2 linked regions of the Prochlorococcus marinus str. MIT 1214 genome follow. The main gene of each other region encodes a partner of the protein of the gene in region 2 in a complex. Links are inferred from orthologs where the notes say so. Each region holds a gene or a part of one and is shown on either strand. Other genes may lie near its edges.

Region 1 (6,957 bases), 630 kb from region 2 along the record:
AGAAAATATCACTATTAATACTCATGCTACTTCTAAATCTTCTAAAGAAAAAATAATAAATAAAGCAATTCAGTTTCATCTAAAAGGAAATATTAAAGAAGCAACAAAATATTATCAGTATTGTATAAATCAAGGTTTTAATGATCACAGAGTTTTTTCTAATTATGGAAGCATCTTGAAAGATCTTGGACACTTAAAAGAAGCAGAAACATCAACTCGCAAAGCTATTGAACTTAAACCTGATTACGCAGACGCATATTCCAATCTAGGAATCATATTAAAAAATCTTGGCAACTTACAAGAAGCAGAAATATCAACTCGCAAAGCTATTGAACTTAAACCTGATTACGCAGACGCATATTCTAATCTAGGAATCATATTAAAAAATCTTGGCAACTTACAAGAAGCAGAAATATCAACTAGCAAAGCTATTGAACTTAAACCTGACTTCGCAATAGCATATACCAATCTGGGAAACATATTTTTAGATCTTGGACAATTACAAGAATCAGAAAAGTCCTATCGCAAAGCAATTGAACTTAAACCTGATTACGCAGATGCATATTCCAATCTTTCCTATTTAGAGCTTTTAAAAAGTGATTACAAGTTTGGGCTAGAAAATTATGAGTTTAGATTTAAAAAAGAAAAACCTTCGTCACTTCACGGCAATTCAAACCTGAAACGAATTACGAATAAAACATTACAAAAAGGAGAGAAAATCTTAGTCGTTAGTGAACAAGGCTTAGGCGATACTTTTCAATATATGAGATACATTCCATATCTAAGAAATAAAGGTTTTGAGATTTCTTTTTGTACTCTAGAAAAACTACATTCATTAATCCAAGTATCAAATATTGAATCAAATCCATTAAGTCCACAGGAGATTAATAGTGTGACTACAGGTCAATGGATCCCACTTTTATCATTGCCTAGAATTCTAAAAGTAAGTCCAAAGAATCCAATAGTTACTAAACCATATATTCATTCAAAAAAAGAATTAAATAAGAAATGGAAAACAATATTCGCTCAAGAGAAAAGACCAATTATTGGTATTAATTGGCAAGGAGCTCCAGATACAGAAAAGACTTATCAAGGAAGATCAATTCCCTTAGAAACTTTTTCAATAATCTCTGATAAGCATGAGATAAGACTGCTTTCTTTACAAAAAGGGTTCGGTTCAGAACAATTAGATAATTGTTCATTTAAAAATAATTTTGTTAATTGCCAACCACAAATCGATTCCACTTGGGATTTTCTTGAAAATGCTGCCATCATTGAAAATTGTGATTTGATTATTACTTGTGATACTTCAGTTGCTCATTTAGCTGGAGGAATGGGAAAAAAAGTTTGGTTGCTATTAAGAGATATACCCTTTTGGACTTGGGGACTGGAAGGCTCAAGTACATTCTGGTATCCGTCCATGAGGTTATTCCGACAAAAAGAACGACATAATTGGCAAGAGGTTATGGAGAGAGTATCAAGCGCTATTACAGAGGAGTTCAACCCTTCAAAATCTTCCCCCCACGCAGCACCCGAAAAAGAAAGATATACCTGAGATCTCCCTTCCCTTCAGTAATTTCCATTCCCCCCACACAGAACTCGGAATCTGTGGCACACTACGAACAGGTGCGAACTCTTTATTCTTCTAATCCCTTACTGCTACTGAGTTATTTCTGTTTTCTGAACTTATACGAACACGCCCGAATCAATTAAGAACGGAGAGGGAGGTATTCGTAGTAGGCGAACATGGCAAGCGGTGGCAACCGATGGCAGAACTTTTTTGAAGAATCCAAATCTCCTCACAACACTCCTCACAACAAACTTTTCAAAAATTCAAGGCTCAAATGAAATTTTTTAGTACTAGAAGAACTAGATGGTGTAGTCTGAGATTTATTGAAATTGAAAATCTGAAGTGAGCATGATAAGTAGGGAAGTAGGTCTATTAGAAATAATTCGTTTAGTTCAATTAATCAATAATAAAACAACGGCAAAAACAATTTCCGAGGTCACGGGAATCCAAGAAAATATACTAGATAATTATTATCGAGTACTAAAGCAAGACTCCTACAAAACGTTTGAACCGAATAAGTTAGATTTAATTATGGATACTTTGGCTATTTCTAGGAAGTTAAACATTGTACAAATTGGAGCCAATGATGGGAAAAGTGTCGATCCTGTATATAAACAAAATCTAAGACATGGTAAAAAGCTTTTATTAATTGAGCCTCAAAAGCATTACCGAGAAGCATTATTAAAAAACTATTCTACTTTCAAAGGTGAATTACATATCGAGCATGTGGCGATAGGGAACCAGGGTGAAAATCTAGAATTTCATATTTTAAAGCAAGATTATTGGGAAGAGTATGAGAAAAAGGTTGGGAAACCACCGAATGGAGTGTTTTCTTTGATCAAGAGTCAAGTAGCTCAAAGAGTGGCATCTAGATTAGGTATCAATTATTCAGATATCGATAAATATATGACGACACTAAAAGTTGATATCGTACCTCTACAAAAACTCTTAAAAAAATATAATTTTGAAGAAATTGACGTACTTCAAATTGATGCTGAAGGATATGATTTTCAAATCATTAATTCACTTGAAGATATTAAACCTAAAATCATTCACTTTGAATCTTTCAACTTAACTCCAGAGGAGTGGATAGGTTTTACAAGTTTTTGTGAAGAAAAAGGTTATGGCTTTATTCAAGGGATTCAAGATACTCTGGCTATATATGGCTCAAATACAAAACATCAAATATACAAATTAGGCGAGGAAAATAAATTTAGATTTCCAATGAAAATTAAAAAAAATATTTAAAGCATAAAAAACCTTCCTCACAACAAAATCTCTCAGATCTATTTGTACAACTGGAATCTCTCCTCACAACAACTTTTAATCCCCTCACAACACTCCTCACAACAAACTTTTCAAAACTGTGGCAATCGCTGGCAATCAGTGGCAGAACTTTTTCTAGTGTTATCAGTAGATCTCAGCGATTTTGGCAGTTATTGGCAACACCTGAATACAAAAGAAAACGGAGAGGGAGGGATTCGAACCCTCGACAGAAGTTACCTCCTGTAACTCCTTAGCAGGGAGCCGCTTTCAACCACTCAGCCACCTCTCCATTGAAAGTACCTTATCAAGTCAAAGCTCAAAAGCATGGAATTGTGATCCTCTACAAATTTTAAGTGACAACTCTAGGAAGTCGATTTCTGAAACTGCAAAGAACTTCCCATGGAATAGATCCAGAGAACTCACACCAATTCTGAGGTGAAATGCACACTTCACCATCAGTTCCAAGAAGCGTTAACACTTGACCTGTTCTAATATCTGGTTTATCTGTTATGTCAAAAACCATTTGATCCATAGCAATTGCACCTACTTGAGGCACTAAAACACCATCTATTGAGGCTGATATTTTCCCAGAAAGATTTCGACTTACACCGTCTGCATAGCCAATAGCAACTACTGCAAGCTTGCTTTTTCTTTGAGTTTTAAAAAAATGTCCGTACCCAACTCCTGTCCCTTTTGCAACCTCCCTAACCAAAGTAACTCGAGCCTTAACTTTCAAAGCTGGATGAAATTTTAAATCAGAATCAAAATCATTAACAGGAAAATAACCATACAAGCTCAGTCCTACTCGAACCATATCAAAATGAAGACGACTATCTGAAAGTGTTCCCGCAGAATTGGCTAGGTGTCTGCATAAAAGCTTATTTCTTGCCCCCAAATCCTTTAAAACTTTTTCAAATCTTGTTAATTGAATCTGTGTAAAACCAAGTTGAGCATTATTTTCAAGATCTTCATCAGCAATTGCCAAATGACTATATATGCCTTTTAAGGATATATTTTTTAAAAAATCAATTCTAGAAATCAATTCTTTTACCTCATTGCAATTGCAGCCAAGTCTCGTCATACCAGTGTCAACTTTTAAGTGAATAATATATTTTTTATTCTTATTTTCGGCTATGTTATTGCAAATTATCGCCTCACGAATTCCACTAATCGTAGGGATAAGATCCCAGAAGAAGGCAGAGTAAAGCTCTTCTGCATTAATTAGATTCCCAAGAATTAATATCTGACACTTCAAGCCCGAATTTCTTAATTGTATTCCCTCTTCTAAAGTTGCTACTCCAAGGCTATCAGCGCCTCCAATCAAAGCAGCCTTTGCAACAGTCTCTGCACCATGTCCATATCCATCAGCTTTTACAACTGCCATTAGCAAACAATTTTCGCCAATAAAATTTTTCAAGACTCTTGCATTATTTTCAATAGCTTTCGGATCGACCTCAACCCATGCACGACTACGCGGATCGGGGTTCATCACATTTTCGGTTGTCCCAACAAAAGTGAAAGATCTTTCACTTCTCTTAATCTTTGACATACGCTGCTGGCAATGAATGTAATAAGGAAAACTGCATTAAGGCTGTAATAGCACTAGCATGCCGCTTAAATAGCTAACTTGCATGGGTCAAGTTCTTGTTTTGAATGCGTCCTATGAGCCATTGAACATCACTTCATGGCGTCGTGCGACTGTTTTAATGCTCAAAGGCAAGGCTGAAAGTCTTGAAGAGGATCCTGCTCACAATATTAGACAAGATGTCAAAGCTCCTACTGTGATTCGATTAAGACAATTCATTAGAGTTCCATATCGTGATATACCCCTTTCAAGAAAAAACATATTTCAAAGAGATAATAATTGTTGTCAATATTGTGGTCAAAAAAATAAAAAACTTTCAATTGATCATGTTTTACCCAGGAGTAGAGGTGGGGCCGATAATTGGGAGAATGTGATTACTGCATGCCTTCAATGCAACGTAATGAAAGGGAATAGAACTCCCGAAGAAGCAAAGATGCCATTAAAAACAAAGCCTTATAAGCCCTTAAATAACATGAGTTTTGAAACAACAAAACAAATTCATTCTGGTCGTCATAAAGAATGGAGTAAATATGTAATTGGGTGGGTAGCTTAAGTTTCTTTTAATCTTCAGATTGATTACTAATTTCTTCCATTTGTCTTTTTTGTTCTTCGGCAATACATGCACCAATAACATCTTCCAATTGACCTGCCAGAACTTGTTCAAGGGGAAAATTAATTCCTAATCTATGATCAGTGGTTCGATTGTCTTTGTAGTTATAAGTCCGTATCTTTTCACTTCTATCACCTGTACCAACCTGAGATAATCTCGCGGATCTCTCCTTAGCATTAGCTTCTGCTATTTCTAATTCTAATAATTTAGCTCTTAAAATCTCCATTGCTCTTTCTCTATTTTGTAATTGAGAACGTTCCTGCGTACAAAAAACTCTTATACCTGAGGGCTTATGAAATAAATCAATCGCTGTTTCTACTTTGTTTACATTTTGCCCACCAGCACCGCCCGATCTTGCCGTACTAATTTCTAAGTCAGTAGGTTCTATTTTTACTTCAACTGGATCTGCTTCTGGCATTACAGCAACAGTTGCAGTAGAAGTATGCACTCGTCCTTGAGATTCAGTTGAAGGAACTCTTTGAACTCTATGAACACCTGCTTCAAATTTTAATTGGCTATAAACAGAGTCTCCTTTGACTGAGATAATCATTTCACGAAAACCACCCATATCAGCTTCTGTTGAACTTATGGGTTGTACGTTCCAACCTAGTTTTTGCCCATACCTCTCATACATTCTGGCTAAATCACCAGCCCATAAACAAGCTTCATTTCCTCCTGCACCAGCTCTTATTTCAAGCATCACACTTCTTTCATCTCTTGGATCTTTGGGTAAAAGAGCCAAAGTTAGCCTTTGAATTAGTTCATTTTTTGAAATTTCTAGATTTTGAAGTTCTTCTCTAGCCAAAAGTTCCATCTCTTTATCATCTCTACTTTCTTTGACTAAACCTTTAGCTTCTAGACACTCTTTTTCAATTAATTGGAGTTTGCCATAATCATTAACCAATGGCTCTAAACGAGATCTTTCTCGAGCAATTTTCTCTAACTGTTTAGGATCTGAGGCAACATCTGGATCAGCTAGTTGCAACTCTAAGTTTTGAAAACTACTTTTAGCTGTTTCTAATCGTTTTATTAGGGTTGAAGAATCCATTCTTTTTATTCCCTAAAAATCTAGATCAACAGCTATCAACTTTCTTTTTTTTCATTTATTGATTTATCTTTTTCATCGCTTGAGTCAGATGATGCCATCCCATATTTCCTCATAAATCTATCCACTCTTCCTTCGGTATCTAAAATCTTCTGAGTACCTGTAAAGAAAGGATGATTTCCACTCCAAACATCAACCTGAATTTCAGGCTGAGTAGAACCTGTTGTCATTACTACTTCTCCATTGCAAATAACTTTTGCTTCTGGATACCAAGTTGGATGTATATCTGATTTAGGCATGATAAAAAAATGGAAAGATTTGAAGGGAAAAATACAATTATCTCTTTGAGAATTGTGGAGCTTTACGAGCCTTTTTGAGACCATATTTGCGCCTCTCTTTTGCTCTAGGATCGCGACTAAGGTGACCCTCAACTTTTAGAGGCTTACGATTATCAAGAGATAGCTCACATAAAGCTCTAGCAGCTCCTTGCTTTATGGCATCAGACTGCCCTGTCAAACCACCACCATATACATTGACTAGAACATCATATGATTCACTCAATCCTAAAGTTTTTAAAGGAGCTCTAACAGCAGATATATAAGCAGGATTAAAATTCAGATAATGATCACCAGGGCGACCATTAATAATTAATTCTCCTTTACCAGGGGTTAATCTTACTCTTGCTACTGATGTTTTTCGTCTACCAGTTCCCCAGTAAACTACTTTGTTTGTGGAACTAGTCATTGCGAAACAGATGCAGAATTTAAATTTAAAACTCTAGGTTCTTGAGCTGAATGAGGATGCTCAGAACCTTTATAAACTTTGAGTTTAGTAAATAATTGCCTGCCTAACCTTGTGTGAGGCAACATTCCTTTAATTGC
Region 2 (6,856 bases):
ATATTTTTATTGAAGACTAAATTAATAAATTTTTTTAAATTAAGGTCCAGACATAAAAAAAAGCCCTGATATTTCAGGGCTTTTTTTATGTTTTTTACTTATCGTATTTCGGAGGATCACGAAATGCGACAGCAAAGAAGAGCGTTACAAGTGCCAAAGTAAGGATTAGCACGTAGGAGAAAGCTTCCATCTAAGTTCTCGGAATAAGGGGGTAAAGAATCCTGATTTAGGCTCGACCAGGAACTCGGCGGGTTGATTCGTCTCCAAGTTTTTTGAAGAGACCAAACTCAACCTGATCCCCAAGCTCTGGATCGATACCTGAGAATCTGTCGCCAAAGAGAGTTCTTGCGGCGTGCCACCAGTGCCCGAAGAGGAATAACAAGCCAAAGCATAAGTGTGCATAGGTGAACCATGCTCTTGGAGAGCTTCTGAATACACCATCTGACTTGTAGCGATCTCTATCAAACTTGAAGGCTTCTCCAAGTTGAGACTTTCTAGCTAGACGTTTTACTATTACTGGATCAGTAAATGTTTGTCCATTTAATTCGCCACCATAAACAGTAGCTGTGACTCCAGTTTGTTCTATGGAGTACTTAGCTTCGGCACGACGGAAAGGAATGTCAGCTTTAACGTTCCCATCTTTGTCTTCAAGAATGACAGGGAAGTTTTCAAAGAAATTTGGAATTCTTCTTACTTCTAAGTCATTACCATCGCTATCAGTAAATGAAATGTGACCTTGCCATCCACTTGGAACTCCATCGCCATTAACCATTGCTCCTACTCTGAAGAGACCTCCTTTCGCAGGACTATTTCCAACATAGTCATAGAAAGCTAGTTGTTCAGGAATAGCTCCATATGCATCAGCTTTTGAGGCACCATCGTTCATTGATTCTTGAACTCTGCGGTTGATTTCAGTTTTGAAATACCCAGAATCCCATTGATATCTAGTAGGACCAAATAACTCAACTGGTGTTGTTGCTGATCCATACCACATGGTTCCAGCGACTACGAAAGATACAAAAAGAACAGCAGCTAGAGCACTTGCAAGAACGCCTTCCAGGCTACCTAGCTTTAAAGCTCTATAAAGCCTTTCTCCAGGTCTATTGGTGATATGGAATATTCCACCAATTATTCCTAAAAGTCCTGCCCCAATGTGATTAGCGACAATTCCTCCAGCATTGAATGGATTAAATCCTTCTGCACCCCAAACTGGAGCAACTTTTTCTACATGACCAGTTAAGCCGTATGGGTCAGAAACCCATATGCCAACGGTTGAGCAATGAAATGCGCCAAACCCAAAGCATGTCAAGCCAGCTAAGAAAAGATGGATACCAAAGATTCTTGGAAGATCTAAAGCTGGTTCTCCAGTGCGGGAATCTTCCCACAATTCAAGGTCCCAGTATGTCCAGTGCCATACAGCAGCGAGCATCAAGAGACCACTGAAAACTATATGAGCTGCAGCAACACCTTCGAAGCTCCAGAAACCGGGGTCAACTCCGGTTGCACCGGTGATATCCCATCCGTTCCAGCTGCCTGTGATTCCAAGGCGGGCCATGAAGGGCATGACATACATGCCTTGGCGCCACATTGGATTAAGTACTGGATCCGAAGGATCAAAAATGGCCAATTCATATAAGGCCATAGAGCCGGCCCAGCCGGCTAACAAAGCAGTATGCATGAGGTGCACGGCCAAGAGGCGGCCAGGGTCGTTAATAACGACTGTGTGCACCCGATACCAGGGCAATCCCATGGGTCAGGTTCGTATAACGAAGCTGCTTAATGCAGCAAGACTCGCATGATCGTAAATGGTATTGCTTGAGTTAATCCACAAGATGTAGAGACCTGAAATGACTTTTGACACTCTTGGATAACATTTGGCTCGTTTTCGGCGGCTTGAATTGGCAAAAATACAGTGGTGCACAAGAAAAAATAAAAAAAAAAAGAAAAAAAAGAATTTTTCAAATTTCAATCGATTTTGTAATTTTTCAGTTTTTTTTATCTAAGCAGTTAAAAAAAAACGAAAATTTATGGATTAAATTCACTTCACATCGATACTTTTATAAATTTTTCAAAACTATTCAAATTCGAATAATTAAAAAAGACGAATTCAATTGATTATTTTTCGGCAAATTACAAAATCTCAGACTCTGTGATTTAAATCTCGGTTTTTCTGCTGAAGGGATATATAGTTTGTTTCAGTAAAATTTGTTCTGAGTAAAAATCTCGGTTATGGAAACCACTAGTTTTGGCTTTGCCGCAAGTCTTTTATTTGTTGGAGTACCAACGATCTTTCTGATTGGTTTATTTGTTTCTACCAGTGAGGGTGAGAAATCAAGCTTTTATTCAGATTCCAGCAAGGGTAGATTGAGTCCTGAGCCTAAAAAGTAATTTAGGACTTTTTCTAATCAAAGATCTCAAGAAATACTTGAGATCTAAATTACTAATGAGGTTTTATCTTAGAAAGGTATTACTTCAAAACTTTTTTATTCAATTAAAGAATTAAGATATTTGGTCATTATTTCTGATGAGCTCAATAAATAATCATTGGAAATTAATAAAAACGGTTCTTCCACAGCACACTGATCATGCTGGTGTTATGTGGCATGGTTCTTATTTGAGCTTTTTAGAAGAGGGTAGAATTGATGCCTTGGATAAAGTTGGACTTTCATATTCAAAATTATCAAAAAATGGTTTTGAAATACCAGTGATTTCAGTCCAACTTAAATATAAAAAATCTTTTATTCATGGAGAAAAAGTTTTTTTAATGAGTCAATTTAAGCTTGAAAATAAAATACGAATTATATGTAAAACTTTATTTTTAAAATCAAATGGTGATGTTGGCGCAGAAGCACAAATTGAACTTGTTGTTGTAAAAAAAATAAATGACTCAATAAAGTTAGTAAGAGAATTACCAGTACAAATTGAAAATATATTATTAATGCTAGAAGAAGGCCCAAAGATTTAAGAAATTGAATAATTTATGATTTTTAAATCCATTACTGGTGAGGCTTTTCTTCAATGGAGAAAAAAAATGATATTAAAAGGCGGAAGGAAAGTTGATTTTGATTGGCTTTTAGATATGGCGGCTGGAGTTTCTTGGGCTGAATTGCAAAGCATTATTTTGAACCCTAAGAATTTTATCTCCTTAGCAATCTCAACTGAAGAATTAGAAGTTATTTGGGAATCTCATTTAAAAGATCAAACCCCACTTCAATATTTGATTTCTAAGTGCCCCTGGAGAGATATTGAGTTAGAGGTTTCAGCAGATGCTCTGATTCCTAGACAAGAAACAGAATTTTTGATTGATTTTGCTTTGAAAAAAGTGACTAATATTGATTTTGGAAGATGGGCTGATCTAGGTACAGGCTCTGGACCTATTGCAATATCTTTGGCTAAATCTCTTCCTGATTGGAACGGACATGCATCTGATATTAGTAAGGAAGCATTAGAAATAGCAAAAAGAAATTTAAAATCTATTGTGCCAAATGCGAATGTGATATTTTCTTTGGGTGATTGGTGGGGACCTTTGAAAAGATGGAGGGGAAGCTTTGATTTGGTTTTAAGTAATCCTCCTTATATACCCTCCAATTTAATTGAAGAGCTAGACCCAGTTGTTAAAAATCATGAGCCACTTATTGCTTTGGATGGCGGAGCGGATGGAATGAATGCTTCTAGGAAAATCATCCTTGGGGCATTAGATGGACTTGCCAAAGGAGGTTGGTTAATTCTTGAACATCATTATGATCAAAGTGAAAGGATAATTAGTTTTATGAAGAATATTGGAATGAAAGACGTTTCTTTTGAAAAAGATTTAAGTGGAATCAAGCGCTATGCAATTTGTCGAAGAAATTGAAATGATCTCCAATCAATTTGGAATTTCTGACTTGGCTTTAAAGTTGAAAAAGGGATCTTTAGCTTTGTTCCCTACTGATACTTTGCCAGCACTTTGTTCATACCAAAAATACTCAAAAAAAATATGGACTATTAAGAAAAGGCCTTTAAGTAAGCCACTTATATTAATGGGAGGTTGCTTGGATGATTTGTTTGAATTTGTTCATCCTTGTGCTGTGGAAGAAGGCTTGAAATTGGCAAAAATCTATTGGCCTGGAGCTTTAACAATGGTTTTGCCAACAATAGGAAATTTTTCTGAGCATTTGAATTGTAATTCTAATTCTGTGGGTTTTAGAGTCCCCGCGCTAAGACTTGCAAGAGATTTGCTTATTAAAACTGGTCCTCTTGCAACTACAAGTGCAAACATTTCTGGAGAAGAACCTGTTAAAGATGCGATAGAAGCTTCGATGAAATTCCCTGGGATTCCAATACTTTCTCCTGTCCCTTGGCCAAAGGCCTCTGGTCTCGCAAGCACAGTTGTTGAATGGAAGGACGGGGAATGGAATTTGTTAAGAGCAGGTTCAGTTGTGGTGAATTAAAAGCAACGAATGATTTATCTTTTTGTAATCGTTTTATTAGTGCAGTCTATTTTTTGGTGGATTTTTCGATTTCCCATAATTGGTTTTGATTGGATGTATCAATTAAAATTTTTCAACCTCTTAGTTATTGCGTTTTTAATTTGGGTTATCTCTGGTGAATCTAGATAGATTTGTCTGATTAGGATTTTTAAAATGCCGGCTAACAGATTTGAACTGATGACCTTCGCTTTACAAAAGCGCTGCTCTACCGCTGAGCTAAGCCGGCAATTTTTCTATATTACCTAAGAAAGTAAACTAAAAGTTAATCCATATTAAAAATTTGTTGAAAATACTTTTAATCTCATAAAACAAATTAATTCCATCTTTCGATTGATTAAGAATTTTGATCTGTGCCTTCAGTTTCTTGAGAATTTTCTTCTGACTGATTCTTAGGCTCTTTCAGTTTAATTTGACCAGTCATAGTTCTTTTTATTGGGAGGTTTGCCACTAATGCAGTCATGCGATCTTCTGTCTCAAGACTTACTGCACCTTCATCGACATCTATCTCTACATACTTTGCTACTACCTCAAGTATTTCTTTTCTCATTTGATCTAAAAGTTCTGTACTGAGATCTGATCGGTCATGAGCCAAAACAAGTTGCAATCTCTCTCTCGCAGTGCTAGCACTAGCCCTCTGTCTACGAAGTAACTTGTTGATAATGTCCCTAAGTGTCATTGCCATTGGTTTAGAAAATTTTTGTTTGCATTAGTCTTCTAAATTTTGCACCAAATCCCGAACTCTCCTCTGCGGGATCAATAAGCGGAATATCTTCTCCTTGTAATCTCTTGGCAATATTTAGATAACATTTAGCTGCTGGGGAATTAAGGCTATTTAAAGTTAGAGGTTCACCTCGGTTTGTACTGACAATTACCTGCTCATCCTCTAGCACAAGACCAAGTAAAGGTAAGGCTAAAATATCAGTAACATCATCGATAGACAACATTTCTTGGTTGGCCATCATCTTTGGCCTAACTCTATTAAGAACTAACTGGACTGGTTTGATAGCATTTGTATTAAGCAAACCAATAACTCTGTCTGCATCTCTTACTGCCGATACCTCAGGATTGGTAACTACTATCGCTTCTTGAGAGGCTGCCATAGCATTCTTAAATCCATCTTCAACACCTGCAGGACAATCAATTAAAACGTAATTGAACTGTTCTTTTAACATCTCAACTATGCGCTTCATATCATCCGGTTTTAACCAATCAAGCATTCTTGGATTCCCCGCAGGCAGTAAAGATAGATTCGATTCTTGCTTGTGCTTCACTAAGGCCTGATCAAGTCTGCATTCCTCCTCAAGAACTTCTTGTGCCGTATAAACAATTCGATTTTCAAGACCTAATAGTAAATCCAAATTTCTCAGACCAAAGTCTGCGTCTAAAACAGCAGTGTTTAAACCCTGTCTTGCCAGTGAAATGCCAAGATTTGCTGTAAGGGTTGTCTTGCCGACACCGCCCTTCCCTGAGCAAATAAGAATGACACGGGTATCTGTCGCCACGGACCTCCTTGGATTCGACAAACTTTAGTTCGATTTTGATGAAGAAAAAAGCTTTATTGCTAGATCGGTTGAATTGGGTTTGCTTTTGAAGACATCTCTTAAGTTTTAAATAGTAATTTCTTCTTGCTTTTCATTTGAAAACCCTATTTAGTTTGACTTCTCGAACTATGTTCTATGTTGTCTCCAGTGGGGAAATTATAATTTCTTCAGAATCTATTCTTGCTTGTTCTGCAATACAAAGTTGAGGTTTCTCCTTAGGCCCTCTAGCAACTTTTTTAGCGATTCTTAGTTGAACAGGTCTAAGTTGAAGTGCGGATATAGTTGCTTTAGAATTGCCTTCACTTCCTGCATGAGCAATTCCAAGAAGTCTACCCCAGATAATTATATTTCCCGCTGCACTAACTTTTGCACCTGGATTAACATCTCCAAGGATTAGTAAATCCCCAGAGCTCTCAAGATACTCTCCTGACCGGACAGTTCCTTGATGAAAGTGAGTTTTTGAAAAAGGTGAATTTTTATCATTAACCTTGAAGGTATTTTTTGAAGAATTTTCAATAGTAAATTGAGATTTAATTCCTAGTGATTGAGAACTTACTATCGTCTTTAAAGATGTTGAGCAAAAACTGATTATTTTACAATTATATTGATCTGCAATTGTTATTATTTCTGATATTTCTGTACATGAAAGGCCGATGTTATTAGCATTGATTTCTATATTGCTTGACTCCAGAATTTTTAATTTGTTTTTTAAACACAATTTCCAATTTAGATATTCACTATCCTCGAGATCGATTATTGTTTTTTGATTATTAAAATACATTTTTAGTTATCTTTAATTTTTAGTTTTTCAATCTCTATTTTTAATTCAATCTCTATTTCTTTTGG

Evidence for each region.
Region 1: the proteins of prmC (region 2) and prfA are in contact, whole or in part, in a crystal structure (PDB 2B3T), measured with the Escherichia coli proteins. The link is inferred for Prochlorococcus marinus str. MIT 1214 from one-to-one orthologs.

Annotation. Positions count from the first base shown.
Region 1 is NZ_CP114777.1:1,095,632-1,102,588, forward strand. Bases 4,031-6,913 are described here. They hold prfA (peptide chain release factor 1), read right to left. Parts: upstream 6,080-6,913; coding sequence 4,982-6,079; downstream 4,031-4,981. Other genes in these bases: alr (alanine racemase), read right to left, coding at 4,031-4,385; O5639_RS06320 (HNH endonuclease), read left to right, coding at 4,468-4,974; rpmE (50S ribosomal protein L31), read right to left, coding at 6,115-6,375; rpsI (30S ribosomal protein S9), read right to left, coding at 6,413-6,820; rplM (50S ribosomal protein L13), read right to left, coding at 6,817-6,913. In the rest of the region: O5639_RS06300 (tetratricopeptide repeat-containing glycosyltransferase family protein), read left to right, coding at 1-1,555; O5639_RS06305 (FkbM family methyltransferase), read left to right, coding at 1,919-2,818; more of alr, read right to left, coding at 3,186-4,030; more of rplM, read right to left, coding at 6,914-6,957. UniProt on the Escherichia coli protein: Peptide chain release factor 1 directs the termination of translation in response to the peptide chain termination codons UAG and UAA.
Region 2 is NZ_CP114777.1:1,728,252-1,735,107, forward strand. The notes cover bases 2,161-4,942. They hold prmC (peptide chain release factor N(5)-glutamine methyltransferase), read left to right. Parts: upstream 2,161-3,031; coding sequence 3,032-3,853; downstream 3,854-4,942. Other genes in these bases: psbM (photosystem II reaction center protein PsbM), read left to right, coding at 2,230-2,388; O5639_RS09510 (acyl-CoA thioesterase), read left to right, coding at 2,525-2,965; O5639_RS09520 (L-threonylcarbamoyladenylate synthase), read left to right, coding at 3,855-4,430; minE (cell division topological specificity factor MinE), read right to left, coding at 4,804-4,942. Outside these bases: O5639_RS09495 (photosystem II reaction center protein T), read right to left, coding at 95-190; psbB (photosystem II chlorophyll-binding protein CP47), read right to left, coding at 227-1,750; more of minE, read right to left, coding at 4,943-5,151; septum site-determining protein MinD, read right to left, coding at 5,156-5,971; septum site-determining protein MinC, read right to left, coding at 6,144-6,791; O5639_RS09545 (HD domain-containing protein), read right to left, coding at 6,794-6,856. UniProt on the Escherichia coli protein: Methylates the class 1 translation termination release factors RF1/PrfA and RF2/PrfB on the glutamine residue of the universally conserved GGQ motif, i.e. on 'Gln-235' in RF1 and on 'Gln-252' in RF2.